One region of the Mesorhizobium sp. B4-1-4 genome, then DNA from elsewhere that is predicted to be linked to it. Evidence: predicted binding sites of a transcription regulator. Region 1 holds the regulator's gene; the other holds the start of a gene.
The links. The regulator PhoB, encoded in region 1, activates phosphate uptake and scavenging genes when phosphate is short. The targets are predictions, from matches to a motif close to TGTCATNNANCTGTCAT.
Positions count from the first base shown of each region.

Region 1 (7,623 bases):
GCGGTGCTTAGCCGGGACAATGGCAACATCGAATTCCGCTCTTCTCAGTTACGGGCGGGAGCAGCGACCGCCGGCAAGAAACAGCGTCACTCTACCCCAACGGACCTGTTTTCGGCGATGGCCCGGCCACGACACGCTCTGGCCTCGAGCAACGCGCTCCCGTCCGGATTTTCTTCATCCGAGCCGGCCCGGCGAATCCAACGCCGGCTTCGAGCCAGCAATGGCTCAAGCCACTGATTCCCGGGGCAAACCCGGACCGGGCCGCAACCATGCGAAGCTACCGCCTTTCCCCGCGCCGGCGACGCGTTACCCGGTTGACACGAAACTGTCATGCGACTGTTATAATCGAAGGCTATTGGCCTCAGCGGGCGCCGGCAAAAGGGCGCCGAGAGACCATCTTCCGAACAGGAGCAGGCCACATGAGACATTTCATCCGCTCGGCGGCCGTTGCGATTGCAATGGCTGCGGCGTCCACCTTCACCATGTCCGCAGCGTTTGCGGCTGATATCTCCGGCGCTGGCGCCACTTTCCCCTACCCGATCTACGCGAAGTGGGCCGACGCCTACAAGAAAGAGACCGGCATCGGCCTCAACTACCAGTCGATCGGTTCCGGCGGCGGCGTCAAGCAGATCAAGGCCAAGACCGTTACTTTCGGCGCTTCCGACGCGCCGCTGAAGGGTGAAGACCTCAACTCCACCGGTCTCGCCCAGTTCCCGATGGTGATGGGTGGCATCGTGCCCGTCGTCAATCTCAAAGGCATCAAGCCGGGCGAACTCGTTCTCGACGGCACGACGCTGGCCGATATCTTCCTCGGCAAGATCACCAACTGGAACGACGAGGCGATCAAGAAGCTCAATCCCAAGGCCAAGCTGCCAGACCAGGCGATTGCCGTTGTCCACCGTTCGGACGGCTCGGGCACCACGTTCAACTTCAGCTACTATCTCGCCGACGTGAACGCCGACTGGAAGTCGAAGGTTGGCGTCAACAGCGCGCTCGAGTGGCCGGTGGGTATCGGCGCCAAGGGCAATGAAGGCGTTGCCAACAACGTGTCGCAGACCGGCGGCGCCATCGGCTATGTCGAATACGCATATGCCAAGCAGAACAAGCTGACTTACACCGACATGATCAACAAGGACGGCAAGAAGATCGAGCCGACCGCGAAGGCGTTCTCGGCCGCGGCGGCCAATGCCGACTGGAACTCACAGCCGGGTTATGGCGTCATTCTCGCCAACCAGCCGGGCGCCGAGTCCTGGCCGATGACGTCCGCGACCTGGATCCTGCTGTACAAGAAGCCCGATGACGCCGCGGCGACCAGCGAAGCGCTCAAGTTCTTTGCCTGGTCCTATGCGAAGGGCGACAAGATGGCGGGTGAACTGGACTACGTTCCGATGCCGGACAAGGTCGTCAAGAGCGTCGAGGAAATGTGGAGCAAGGACATCGTCGGCAGCGACGGCAAGTCGCTCTACGCCGCCAAGTAACTCTCTTTGTCGAAGGGAGGACGCCTTTGGCGTCCTCCCATTTCTTTCGAATACGAGGGGCTAGATGACCACCGTTTCAGAAGCTACGCCGTTATCGAGCGTCATGCGGTCCAGGGATGCGACAGTGCGGCGCTTCGCCTTCACGGACATGGTGTTTCGGGAGGCTACACGCTCTTCTGCCGTCCTCGTCCTGCTCATCCTCAGCGGCGTCGCCATCTCGTTGTTTGCCGGCTCATGGGAAGCCCTGTCTAAGTTCGGCTTTTCCTTCCTGACGACCGAGGCATGGAACCCGGTCACCGAGAATTTCGGCGCCCTGTCGCCGATCTACGGCACCATCGTCACGTCAGCCATCGCAATTCTGATCGCCGTTCCCATCGGCATCGGCATCGCCGTCTTTCTTACCGAACTTTGCCCGCGGCCGCTGCGGCGCCCGATCGGCATCGCCGTCGAGCTTCTGGCCGGCATCCCTTCGATCATCTACGGCATCTGGGGCCTGTTCGTGTTCGCACCGTTCCTGCAGACGACGATACAGCCTTTCATCATCGACATCTTTCACAACGTGCCCGGGCTCTCCAGCCTGTTCGCCGGCCCGCCCTATGGCATCGGCCTACTGACGTCGTCGCTGATCCTGGCCATCATGGTGCTGCCGTTCATCACCTCGATCACCAAGGACGTGTTCGACACAGTGCCGGCGGTGCTGAAGGAATCGGCCTACGGCATCGGCTGCACAACCTGGGAAGTCACGCGGCGCGTGGTCATTCCCTACACCCGTGTCGGCATTATGGGCGGCGTTATGCTCGGCCTCGGCCGCGCGCTCGGCGAAACCATGGCGGTGACCTTCGTCATCGGCAACGCGCATCGTATCAGCGCCTCGCTGTTCGCGCCGGCGACGACGATCTCCGCGACGATCGCCAACGAATTCACCGAAGCCGACGGCCAACTCTACACCTCTTCACTGGTGGCGCTCGGCCTGATCCTCTTCGTCATCACCTTCATTATCCTTGCCATCGCACGCTATATGCTGATGCGCATCGACGCCCGCACGGGAGCCTGACCAATGTCGACGTCCCTGGCACTCCACAACAGACGCAAGAGAAGGAACGGCGTGATGATGGCGCTCTGCGTCGTCGCCGCCGGCATCGGCCTTGCCTGGCTGGCGCTGATCCTCGGCGCCCTGGTCTACAAGGGCCTGTCCGGCGTTTCGCTGGCGGTCTTCACCGAGATGACGCCACCGCCCGGCGATGCCGGCGGCCTGCTCAACGCCATCTATGGCAGCGTCGTGATGACCGTCATCGGCGTCATCGTCGGCACGCCGATCGGTGTGCTGGCCGGTACTTACATGGCCGAATACGGACGCTTCTCGAAGCTGACCACGGTGGTGCGTTTCATCAACGACATCCTGCTGTCGGCGCCGTCGATCGTTATCGGCCTGTTCGTCTATGAATTGCTGGTGCGGCCGATGGGGCACTTCTCCGCCATCGCCGGCGCCGTCGCGCTGGCCATCCTGGTCATCCCGGTCGTGGTGCGCACCACAGAGGACATGCTCAACCTGGTGCCGAACGCCTTGCGCGAGGCAGGCACCGCGATCGGCGCACCGCGCTGGGTGGTCATCCGCTCTGTCGCCTATCGTGCGGCACTCTCCGGCATCGTCACCGGCATATTGCTGGCCATCGCCCGCATCTCCGGCGAGACGGCGCCGCTGCTCTTCACCGCGCTCAACAACCAGTTCTGGTCAAGCAATCTCAACGCGCCGATGGCCAGCCTGCCTGTCACCATTTTCCAGTTCGCTCTCAGCCCTTACGAGGAATGGCAGCAGCTGGCGTGGACCGGCGCACTTATAATCACCCTAACGGTTCTCGGGCTGAGCATCTTCGCCCGCAGCCTTACCGGACGCAGAGAGGACAGATGAAACCGATGTTGTCCACCGATTTGAACGTGGCCGAGGCTGCCGTGGAAAAGGCCAAGATCGAGGTCAAGAACCTCAATTTCTACTATGGCCAGTCGAAGGCGCTGAAGGACATCAGCCTGTCGCTGCCCGAGCGCAGTGTCACCGCCTTCATCGGCCCTTCGGGCTGCGGGAAGTCGACGCTGCTGCGCGTCTTCAACCGCATCTACGAGCTCTACCCGAGGCAGAGCGCCGAGGGTCAGGTGCTGCTTGACGGCCGGAACATTCTCGACCGCTCGCAGGACCTCAACCTGCTGCGCACCAAGATCGGCATGGTGTTCCAGAAGCCGACGCCGTTTCCGATGTCGATCTATGAAAACATCGCGTTCGGCGTCAGGCTCTATGAGAAGATCAGCAAGGCCGAGATGGACGGCCGTGTCGAGCAGGCGCTGAAGCGCGCGGCTCTGTGGACCGAGGTCAAGGACAAGCTCAACGCCAGCGGCCTCAGCCTTTCGGGCGGCCAGCAGCAGCGTCTTTGCATCGCCCGCACCGTGGCGGTGAAGCCGGAGGTCATCCTGCTCGACGAGCCGGCATCGGCGCTCGACCCGCTGTCGACCGCCAAGATCGAGGAATTGATCGACGAGCTGCAAGCCGACTACACGATCGTCATCGTCACCCACAACATGCAGCAGGCGGCGCGCGTGTCGCGCCAGACGGCTTTCATGTATCTGGGCGAGCTGGTCGAGTTCGATCGTACGGAGAAGATCTTCACATCGCCCCGCGAGAAGCGCACGCAGGACTATATCACCGGCCGCTTCGGCTGATCTCACGCATACGAGGACCAGGATCATGGCCGAACACACAGTCGCTTCTTTCGACGAGGATCTCGGACAGATCAGCAGGCTGATCAGCGACATGGGCGATCTCGCCAGCTCGATGGTCGGCGGCGCCACCAAGGCGCTGCTGAACTCCGACAACGCGCTGGCACAGCGCGTTGTCTCCGACGACGTCATCATGGACGCGCGCCAGCGCGAACTCGACGACCGCGCCATCACGCTGATCGCCAAGCGCCAGCCGATGGCCGACGATCTGCGGCATGTCGTCGGGTCGATCCGCATGGCCGGCGACCTCGAACGCATTGGCGACCTTGCCAAGAACATCGCCAAGCGCGTCGGTACGGTCGGCCTGTCCACCACGCCGCGCGACCTGTCGCATTCCATCGACGCCATGGCGCAGCTGGTGCTGATCCAGGTGCAGGGCGTGATCGAGGAGTATGCGGCGCACGATGCCGAAGCCCTCGCCAAGCTGCGCGCCGATGACGAACGTATCGACGTCAAATACACCTCCGTGTTCCGCGAACTTCTCACCTACATGATGGAGGATCCGCGCAACATCACGGCTTGCACGCATCTGTTGTTCTGCGCCAAGAATCTCGAGCGCATCGGCGACCATGTGACCAACATCGCCGAGAATGCCTACTATGTGCTGACCGGTACGCAGTTGCCCGCGAATCGTCCGAAGCAGGACGAAACGGCGATGTCGGCGCCGGCGGCTTGATCGTCAGAGCGGTTCACCGTTTTACGGAAAACCGCTCTCTCTCTTGTTTCCATGCAATTCCGGACGGAAAACCGCTTCACACTTTTCCTGGAATTGCCTTAGAGGTGACCAGTCGATGATCGCGCCACGCATCATGGTGGTGGAGGATGAGGAGCCACTCGGCGTGCTCCTCCGCTACAATCTGGAATCGGAAGGCTACCAGGTCGAGGTGGTCCCGCGCGGCGACGAGGCGGAGATTCGCCTGCAGGAGAACGTCCCCGACCTCCTGGTGCTCGACTGGATGGTGCCGGCTGTGTCCGGCATCGAACTCTGTCGCCGGCTAAGGATGCGGCCCGAGACCGAGCGGCTGCCGATCATCATGCTGACGGCGCGCGGCGAGGAAAGCGACCGCGTGCGCGGCCTTTCGACCGGCGCCGACGATTATCTGGTCAAGCCGTTCTCGACACCGGAATTCATGGCCAGGGTCAAGGCGCTGCTGCGCCGCGCCAAGCCGGAAGTGCTGTCCAGCGTGCTCAAGGTGGGCGACATCGTGCTCGACCGCGAATCACATCGCGTCTACCGCAAGAAGAGCGAGATCCGGCTCGGGCCGACCGAATTCCGCCTGCTCGAATTCATGATGCGTCATCCCGGCCGGGTGTTCTCGCGCAGCCAGCTGCTCGACAATGTCTGGGGGGAGACGATCTATATCGACGAGCGCACGGTGGACGTGCATGTCGGCCGGTTGCGCAAGGCGGTCAATAACGGCCGCATGCCCGACGTCATCCGCACCATTCGTGGTGCGGGGTATGCAATCCGCGAGGATTGAGCGCGACTTTATTCAGGCCACGTTCTTCCCGGAGCCGGCTTTCGCCTGCATGCCCGGCGCGAAAATCTCCTGGTCGACGAAGGTCAGCGCCCGCATGGCGCAGCCCTCGCGGATCAGCGGCAACTCGTTGGGCTCGGTGTCGAAGGAAATCGATTTCGAGTGCTGGCCGCCGGCGGTCTGGGCGATGGCCTCGCGCAATGCCGGCTCGATCAGGTCGAAGGCGGCGGCGCTGACGCCGACCATGGCGACGGGGGCGGGATCGATCAGCGCGAACAGGCTGCCGAGGCCGTAGCCCAGCGCCTCGCCGGCCCTGCGGTAGGCCTCGCGCTCGGGCCCGTCCGTTTGCCGCGCCGTCGCCGCCAGCGCCCGCATCTGCGCGTCGCTGACATCGGCGACCGGCTCGGTGTCCTCGCTGAGCTGCCTGGCGTTGCGCCAGATGGCGTAATTGCCGGCATAGGCTTCGACGCAGCCGCGCCGCCCGCAGCGGCAGAGCGCGCCGCCTGGCCGATGGATCATGTGGCCGAATTCGCCGCCCGAGGAATGGGTGCCGGTGAAGAGCTCGCCCTTCAGCACCAGGCCCATGCCGATACCGTGCGAAAGGAGAATGGCGATGAAGTCGTCGCGGTAACGCTCCGGATCGCGCCAGCGCAGCGCCACCGCCATCATGTTGCAGTCATTCTCCACGGTGGCGGGGATGCCGAACTCGGCTTCGAGTATGTCGGCGAAGGCGATGTCGGTCTGCGGCGTGATGGGCGACCACAGCATTGCCCGGGCATCGGTGTCGGTGATGCCCTGGATCGCCAGCGCGATGCGGGCGACGCTGCGCACGTCGAGGTCGGGATCCTCCAGGCGCCGCCGCACGATGGCGACGCATTCGCCGATCAGTGCATCGCGCGACATGGTCAGCGTGTCCAGCCGGCGCTGTTCCTCTGATATGACCTGGCCGGCATAGTCGATGACGGCGACGGACAGGAAATTCAGCGACAGCACCACGGTCATCACCGTTGCGGCTTCCGGATTGAGGCCAAGCCCGACCTGCGGCCTGCCGCGTTTGAGCGCGCCGGCCTCGCTCGGCTTGCCTTCGGCCAGGATACCTTCGCCGATCAGATCGGAGGAAATCGCCGATATGGTGGAGTGGCTGAGGCCGGTGGTCGCGGCGATTTCGGTGCGCGAGGGCTGGCCGGCCCGGCGCACGGCCGCAATCACCATTGCGCGGTTGCGCCGGCGCAGATCGTCGTGGCGGATTCCGACCGACATGCCTTTCCAATATCCTCCCGGTCGCCGCGGCTCGTCGTGCCCCTCGAACACTGCGGCAACAGATCAAATACTGGCAGAAGCGGCCGGCGATGTCATTTATTTATTGCGGGGCTCGAAAAAAGTTCTCGGCCCTCAAAATCCATCAGAATCATTGTTGACAGCCTTCCGGCGATGCATCACTATTTTTTTTGAGGCTCGAAAAAATAGAGCCTTTGTGCCGGCCTTCGGGTCAGTTTGGTCGCGCCATACGCGGCGCAGGGAGGATATCATGAAGAGATTCGCAGTCGCCATCCTGGCGGGTGTCGCCATGTCACTGACGCTCGCGTCGGTCGCGCAGGCGAAGGGCAAGGTCATCGGCGTTTCTTGGTCCAACTTCCAGGAAGAGCGCTGGAAGACCGACGAGGCCGCCATGAAGAAGGCAATCGAGGCCGCAGGCGACAAGTACATCTCCGCCGACGCGCAGTCCAATCCGGGCAAGCAGCTCACCGATGTCGAGAGTCTGATCTCGCAGGGCGCCAATTCGCTGATCATCCTGGCGCAGGATGCCTCGGCCATCGGCCCGGCCGTCCAGAAGGCGCTGGACGAAGGCATTCCGGTCGTTGGCTATGACCGCCTGATCGAGAACAAGGACGTCTTCTACC
Region 1 covers NZ_CP083950.1:4,406,680-4,414,302, reverse strand. The annotation lists gene pstS (phosphate ABC transporter substrate-binding protein PstS) at 420-1,478, shown strand; gene pstC (phosphate ABC transporter permease subunit PstC) at 1,543-2,532, shown strand; gene pstA (phosphate ABC transporter permease PstA) at 2,536-3,387, shown strand; gene pstB (phosphate ABC transporter ATP-binding protein PstB) at 3,384-4,187, shown strand; gene phoU (phosphate signaling complex protein PhoU) at 4,213-4,920, shown strand; gene phoB (phosphate regulon transcriptional regulator PhoB) at 5,036-5,725, shown strand; gene FJW03_RS21140 (ROK family protein) at 5,738-6,982, opposite strand; gene xylF (D-xylose ABC transporter substrate-binding protein) at 7,251-7,623, shown strand, end outside.

Region 2 (7,623 bases), 1.8 Mb from region 1:
GAGGTCGAGCACGGCCTCGCGCTGCTTCCGGTCCAGCGTGTTGCCGGTCGGGTTGGCGAAGTCGGGCACCAGATAGGCGAACTTGACCTTGCCGCCATTCGCAGCCGCCGCCGCGCGGTAGGCATCAGGCGTCATGTTGCCGCCTTCCGGCCGCAGCCGGTCATAGCGCGGCTCGTAGGCGTTGAAGGCCTGCAGCGCGCCGAGATAGGTCGGCCATGTCACCAGCGCGGTGTCGCCGGGCGACAGGAACAGCTTGCCGAGATAATCCAGCGCCTGCTGCGAGCCGGAGGTGATGAAGATGTTGGCTTCGTCGCAGGCGACGCCAAGCTTGCCCATCTGCCCGGCGAGCCAGCGCCGCAGCGGCAGATAGCCTTCCGAGACCTGGTACTGCAGCGCCGCCCCCGCCTCCGCGCCGCCGAGCACTTCGGCATAGGCATCGCGGATGGCATCGGCCGGAAACAGTGACGGATCGGGGATGCCGCCGGCGAAGGAGATGATATCAGGCTGGTCGAGCAGCTTCAGCAGTTCGCGGATTTCGGAAGCCTTCATGCGCGAGGAGCGCGAAGCCAACAGGTTCAAAAGGGTCAAGACACGCCTCCCCGGATGTTTCGAATATAGGTCAACTTAGCTGACCTATATCCCTCTTGCCGGCAAATTGAATAGAGCCTGAAAGAATTCCCGCATACGCCAGCCGCTGACGACCCGGGACGGACGACGCGCGAGAAGCCGGGCAGCGCCCAGCGGATCGTCGGCGAGCTTGGCGACAATGGCTGGCAGGTCGGAGGCTTGCGCCTTGCGGAACTGGATGTCGGTCATGGTGGATGAGATACGGCCAGGGGGCGGCAACGGCAAGCGGAAGAGGTTGGAGATCAAGGGTAAAGGCTTGCGCTGCCCCTCATCCGCCTGCCGGCACCTTCTCCCCGTATAGTGACGGGGAGAAGGACGCTCTCGCCGCTGATTTCGCCAATTATCAACGCTGCGGAAAGGACGCCGGCGTCGCGGCCGGCGCCTTTCTCCCCGTCACTATACGGGGAGAAATGTCCGGCAGGACAATGAGGGGCGGCGCGACCTTTCAGACTCAATCCGCATCATCGGCCGGCTTGGTCTTGCCGCACTGCGCCAGCACCTTGCCGATGGCCCCGCCCGAGCCCTTCAGCGGAAAGCTGTTCGCACCATACTTGTCCGCGCTCACGCTCACCTCGCCCTTCCCGCGCAACAGGTCGAGCAGCGGATCGGTCTTGGCCAGGTCCGCCACGAAATAATTGTACATGGCTTCAAGCTGCAGTGTCTTGGTCACCGTCTTGCCGTCGGCCTTGAAATCGAAGGCGCCGCTGATGCCGGGCTCCAGTTGCTGGCCGCCGGCGCCCAGATCATAGCTCAGCACCGGATTATCGAAGCAGGTCAGCATCAGGCGCGCATCGGCTTTCGGCCCGCCGCAGACCGAGGCGGTCAGCACGCTGCCGCCCTCGTCTTCCTCCATCTTCGCGTTCCAGCCGCTGCACGATGCGGCAGCAGCCGGTTGCGCGGCCTGCAATACGGTCATGGCACAAACGAAGAAGTATCCCGCTTTCATGACTTCCCTCGCACATTGCAGCACCCGCCGGCAGCATATAGGAAAAGCAGTCCGGCGACATTGCCCTGTTCGGCAAAACATCCGGTCCCGATTTGGAGAGAGTGGTGCCGAGAAACCATGTTCATCTGCGTCTTTTGCCGGTCGCGCTGATGGCCTGGCCCCTGGCAGCCGCCGCGGCCGGCTGGAAGCCGGTCGAGACGGTGGAGACCTATGCCATATCGGGCCAGTCGGGGCTGGAGCTCTACCGGTCGATCGGCGAGAACGGGCCGAATGTTGGCATTGCCCGCGCCATCGCACACACCAATTTCAAGCTGACCTGGACCAGGGACTATCAGGCGCGTGGCGGGGCCTGCGTGCTGGTGTCGGCCAAGCCGAAGCTGATCATCACCTACACCTTGCCCAGTCCCACCGCGCCGCTGCCGTCAGCCGTCCAGAAGAACTGGGAGGTTTTCCTCGCCGGCGTCAGCGCCCATGAGAAAGTGCATGGCGCGAGCATTGTCGACATGGTGCGCAAGATCGAGGCGGCGACCGTCGGCCTCACGGTCCCGGATGATCCCCAATGCAGCAAAATCCGGACTGAAATGACCAAGCGCCTGTCCGAACTCTCGCAGGCGCAGCGGCAGTCCAGCCGCGATTTCGACCGCGTCGAACTCGGTCAGGGCGGCAATCTGCAGAAGCTCATTCTTGCCTTGGTCACTGGCGGCTGAGAGGGGCCTTCGCGACGCGATGGCCCCTTTTGCCTCGGCCGCCTTTACCGGTTCAGGTCAAGTGCCGCGCTCAGATCCCCCATCGGCGGCTCGCCATTCACGGCAAGCGCCTTGTCACGGGCGACGATGCCGGAGAGCACCGGCAAGTCGTAACGCGCCGTGATGAAGCGCAGGATCGACGTCGTGTCATACTGCGTGTGGTCGACCGTGCCCATTTTCGCATAGGGCGAGATGATGAAGGCTGGGACGCGGTTGCCCGGGCCCCAGCGATCGGCCTTGGGCGGCGCGACATGATCCCAGAAGCCGCCATTCTCGTCATAGGTGATGACCACCAGCATGTGGCTCCATTGCGGGCTCTTCTCCAGATGCGAAACGAGATCGGCAAGGTGCTGGTCGCCGCTGGTGACATCGGTGTAGCCGCCATGCTCGTTGAGGTTGCCCTGCGGCTTGTAGAAGGCGACAGCCGGAAGCTTGCCCTCGTCGATCACCTTGATGAACTCGGAGCCCCCCATGCCACCATCCTTGAGGTGTTCGGTCCGCGCAGCGGTGCCGGGCGCGTAGGCCGTGAAATAGTTGAACGGCTGATGGTGGAACTGGAAATTCGGCACCGGCGTCGCGTTCTTGCCGTCGAGCGTGGCCTGCCAGGCACCGGCATACCAGGCCCAGTCGATGCCTTTCAGCGACAGGAGGTCGCCGATGGTGATGTCGTGCTGCGGCGGCAGCGTGCTCGGCTGCGCCGGGTCGGCAAGCGCCTTGTCGCCGCCTTCGACCGGCTTATTGGCACTCGGCTGATAGGGCGGCTGCATGGTGTTGACGGCGTAGAAATCGGGCGTGATGGCGCCGTCATTGACGAATTTCGGCGCCCCGCCCAATGCCGAGGCCGGCGAATTGTCGGCTACCTTCAGCGTCTTGCCGTCGGCCTCGACGGCCGCGATCTGCCCCTTCGCCGGGCTGGTGTCGGCATGCGGATAGAACGGCGCGCAGGCGCAGGCGAGTTGGAAGTGGTTGAGGAAGGAGCCGCCGAACGCGCCCTGGAAGAAATTGTCGGCCAGCACATATTTTTTCGCCACCGACCACATCGGCAGGCTGGAGCCATCATAATGGCCCATCACCAGGCCGCCGGAATCAGCCCAGGCGGCGAACTTGTCGTTCTTTCCGCCATCGATCTGCATCTGCTCCTGATAAAAGCGGTGCCAGAGGTCGCGGGTGACGACCGCCATATTCTCGTTGAAACCCTTGGGGTCGTCGATCGAGAAGACGGCATTCGCGAGATGCGCGGTCTGGGCCTCCGTCATCGCCGGCGTCACGCCCTTGCCGGTCAGCCCGCCCCAGGCCGGCGGCAGTTCCGCAAGCGGCTTGCCGTCACGGTCGAGCTGGCGCGCCTGGTCGGCCGAAACATTGGCGAGCCCGTCGGCGCCGGGGAAGCCGCCATAAAGATTATCGAAGCTGCGGTTCTCGGCATAAATGACGACGACTGTGTCGATCTTGTCGTAGCCGGGAGGGGCGGCGTGGGCAGCGCCAGCGAACGATGCCAGCGCCGTGGAGGCGAGGCAGAGAGAAAGGAAGGATCGGGTCATGGGGAAGATGCCTCGTGGCTGGGGATGGCTGGAGGAACTGTTCGACGCTAGGGCCGGCGCTTGTCAGCTTTGTGACAGGACAAGGATGACGCAAGGAGGCACGAAGAAAGCTGGCGGGACAGCGCCCCCTCTATTCTGCCGAACATCTTCCCGCATGGGGCACGGCAATCGCATATGGAAAGCCGAGGCTTTCGCCCTACGAATACCCCCACCCCTAACTTGCCGGGGCGAGCCACGGGTCTCGCCCGTCCTTCGGACCCCCACAAGGGGGAGGGAGACTTCCGTTGACGCCGATCCTGGCAAAATTGAGCATGGTTTTCGATCCCAAGGCGTAAGTAAAGGTGCGCGCGGCAGCATTCCCTCCCCCTTGTGGGGAGGGTTAGGGTGGGGGTCCCTCTTCGCAAGACTCCATACGCGATAGCCGTGCCACAAGGGAGAGGGAGACTCTGTGGGCGCTGATCTCGGCAGATTGCCGAAGCTCGGCACTAAAATAGGATCAAAGGGCGCGCGGCAGCATTCCCTCCCTTTTGTGGGGGTCCGTAGGACGGGCGAGACCCGTGGCTCGCCCCGGCAAGTTAGGATGGGGTCCTTCTGCGTAAGAATCCTTCTGCGCTCGCCCTGCCCACAAGGGGTGACAGCCGCCTCTGCCAATCACCAAAGTTTGAAGGGAGCTGCCGCTAAACCTACCGATCTCCCCCCTTGCGGCCTCTTGCGGGGGGCAGGGTAATCGCATGTGGATTCTTGCGAAGAGGGACCCCCACCCTAACCCTCCTGTTTGTGCCGGAGACAAGGTGGACAGGTGTTCGGGGACATCGTGGACACATTTTTTCATCATGATGAGACGGGTTGTTTTTGTTGTTGTTTGGGGTGTGGACCCTGTGGGCAAGGCTTAGCGTTGTCCACAAGTCCACAGGCCTCCCTGTCGGTGGAGCGCAGGTCAAGGGTGGCAATCCGATGCGAGCAGTAGTGCACGCTGAAGAGGCCATCCTGGTCAGTGGAGCGAAGTGCCACCAGCTCGCCGCGGAAGGCCTTGCCGATCCGCCAAGGTCGGTTCCTGAAGCTGATGAAGCCATCGCTGTCGACCTTGCGGACCTTGTCACCTGGTCCGTATTCGATCGCGGGCAACACCTCAGGGAAGCAGCGTGGGCTCGGCCGGTACCGCTCGGCCGGCGTCGCCATGTCGAGTGCCTCGTGCGGCCGTTCGTGGTTATAACGCGGACGCCATTGGTCGAAGGCCCGCTGACAATCGGCGAGATCGCCGAAGCTTCGCCCGCTGATCACTTCGGCTTTCAGCGTGCGATGGAAGCGCTCTTCCTTGCCTTGCGTCTGGGGGTGGCGCGGTCGACCGTGCAGGACGCGGATGCCAAGCCGCAACAACCAAACGCTGAACACGGTGTAGGGCTCGCCGCCGGGATCGCTCCACGGCGGGCCGCCATCCATCAGCATCGCCAGCGGCAAACCATAGTGGCGAAAGGCAATCTCCAGCTCCCCGCGCACCGTTCGGCCCTGCTCATTGCCGCAGGCAGAAAGCACCAGGTTGAAGCGCGAATGGTCGTCGAGCGTGGTGAGCGGATGGCAGCGGCCGCTATGGATGGCAAAGTGACCCTTGAAGTCCATTTGCCACAGCTCGTTGGGGGTCTCCCGCTCGAAGCGCTGCCATGGTCCCGGATGTTGCGCCGCTCCAGCCTCCGTCAGCCGCTCGTGACGGCGCAGGATCGCGGTGATCGTGCTTGCCGCCGGGATTTCGAGCTCACTATCCTTCTCCAGCGCCCCCTTGATCTTGCGGCCGCCCCAGACGTTGTTGCTCTTGTCGCGTACCTCCAACACCTTCGCCTCAACCTGCCAAGCGGTGCGCTGCGGACTCGAGTGCGGGCGGCGCGATCGCTCGGTCAGCCCGGCCAGCCCTTCCGCCTGATACCGCTCGATCCATTTGTAGCCGGTCGTCGGACTGATCCCGAACCGTCGACAAAGCTCTCGAACGTTCGCCCCCTCATTCAAGGCAAACATCACGAACTCTCGCTTCTGAGCCATCGCGGACACCTCGCAAAACGGCATTCCGTCCCTCCCGATTCGATGCTCGGGAAGTGTCCACGATGTCTCCGAACGCCTGTCCACCATCTCCCCGGTCTCTACACCCTCCCCACAAGGGGGAGGGAACGCTGCCGCGCGCCTAGTTGATCATATTCAGCGCCGAACTTGGGAAATTGTCGAGATCGGCGTTTACGAGATTCCCCTCCCCCTTGTGGGGAGGGGTTAGGGGCGGGGGTATTCGTAGGGCGACGCCATATGCGATTGCCCTGCTTGCGGGGGGGAGATGTCCGGCAGGACAGAGGGGAAGGAACGCTGCCGATCTGGACAAAGCGGTCGGGACGCACGGTCATCAAGCCGTAGCAATGCCGATCCCAGATTGACGGACCAGAAACGGACCAGCCGAGATGCCAGTCGCACAATGGAAGAACCGCGCCGTCGCCGCTTCGCTATTGGCCATCGCCGCGATCTTCTCTGCAACCATCGTCCGCGCGGGCGCCGGCAGCGTTCATCCCGGGCCGCTATCATGCGCGCAAGCCTTCGCGCGGGCCGAGGCCCTGACCGCGCTCGGTCGCAAAATGTTCTTCGAACCCTCGCTGTCGGCATCGGGCAAGCAGGCCTGTTCGTCATGCCATGACCCGCGCCACGCCTTCGGCCCGGCTTCGGCCGCGCCGGTCGAGATGGGCGGGCTGAACCTGGACCGGCCGGGCGTCCGCGCGGTCCCCTCGCTGCGCTATCTGCAGGCGGCGCCCGCCTTCACCGAGCATTTCCACGATTCCGAGGATGAGGGCGACGAGAGCGTCGACAATGGCCCGACCGGCGGCCTGACCTGGGACGGCCGCGCCGACCACGGCAAGGACCAGGCGAAGATCCCCCTGCTCTCGCCTTTCGAGATGGCCAACAAGGATGAAGCCGCCGTCGCCGCGGTCTTGCGCAAGGCCGCCTATGCCGACGAACTCAAGGCGGCCTTCGGCGACGACGTGTTCGACCGCCCGGACGATGCTTTCGGCGCCGCCGTCGAGGCGCTCGGCACTTTCGAGCAGAGTGCCGCCGACTTCTATCCCTATTCCAGCCGCTACGACGCCTTCCTCGCCGGCAAGGCAACACTCTCCGCCCGGGAATTGCGCGGCCGCGCGCTGTTCGAGGACGAAGCCAAGGGCAATTGCGCCAGCTGTCATCTCAGCGAGCCCGCCAATGACGGCGAGCCGCCGCAATTCACCGATTTCGGCCTGATCGCCATCGCCGTGCCGCGCAATCCGGCCATTCCGGCCAATGCCGATCCCGCCTACGCCGATCTTGGCCTGTGCGGCCCGCTACGCACCGATTTCAAGGGCCGCACCGAATATTGCGGCCTGTTCGAGACGCCGACGCTGCGCAACGTCGCACTGCGGAAGAGCTTCTTCCACAATGGCCGCTTCCACACGCTGCGCGACGCGGTGGCCTTCTACGCCAGCCGCGACACCGATCCGGGCCACTGGTATCCGAGCAACGCCGACGGCACTGTCAACAAATATGACGATCTGCCAAAGGCTTATTGGCCAAACCTCAACCGGGAGCCGCCCTTCAACGGCAAAAAGCCTGGCGGCAAGCCGGCGCTGACCGATGCCGAGATCGACGATATCGTCGCCTTTCTCGGCACGCTGACCGACGCGGACCAGCGGTGACGCCCTTGCCTTCTCTCCTTGAGGGAGAGGGGGATCCCTACTGCCCTACTGCCCTACTGCCCTACTGCCCTACT
Region 2 covers NZ_CP083950.1:2,653,899-2,661,521, forward strand. The annotation lists gene FJW03_RS12890 (PLP-dependent aminotransferase family protein) at 1-549, opposite strand, end outside; gene FJW03_RS12895 (hypothetical protein) at 634-816, opposite strand; gene FJW03_RS12900 (hypothetical protein) at 1,079-1,573, opposite strand; gene FJW03_RS12905 (DUF922 domain-containing Zn-dependent protease) at 1,723-2,280, shown strand; gene FJW03_RS12910 (acid phosphatase) at 2,325-3,857, opposite strand; gene FJW03_RS12915 (IS481 family transposase) at 4,689-5,912, opposite strand; gene FJW03_RS12920 (cytochrome-c peroxidase) at 6,293-7,549, shown strand.
Region 2: the regulator PhoB is predicted to act here: its motif matches at 3,918-3,934, upstream of FJW03_RS12910 (acid phosphatase).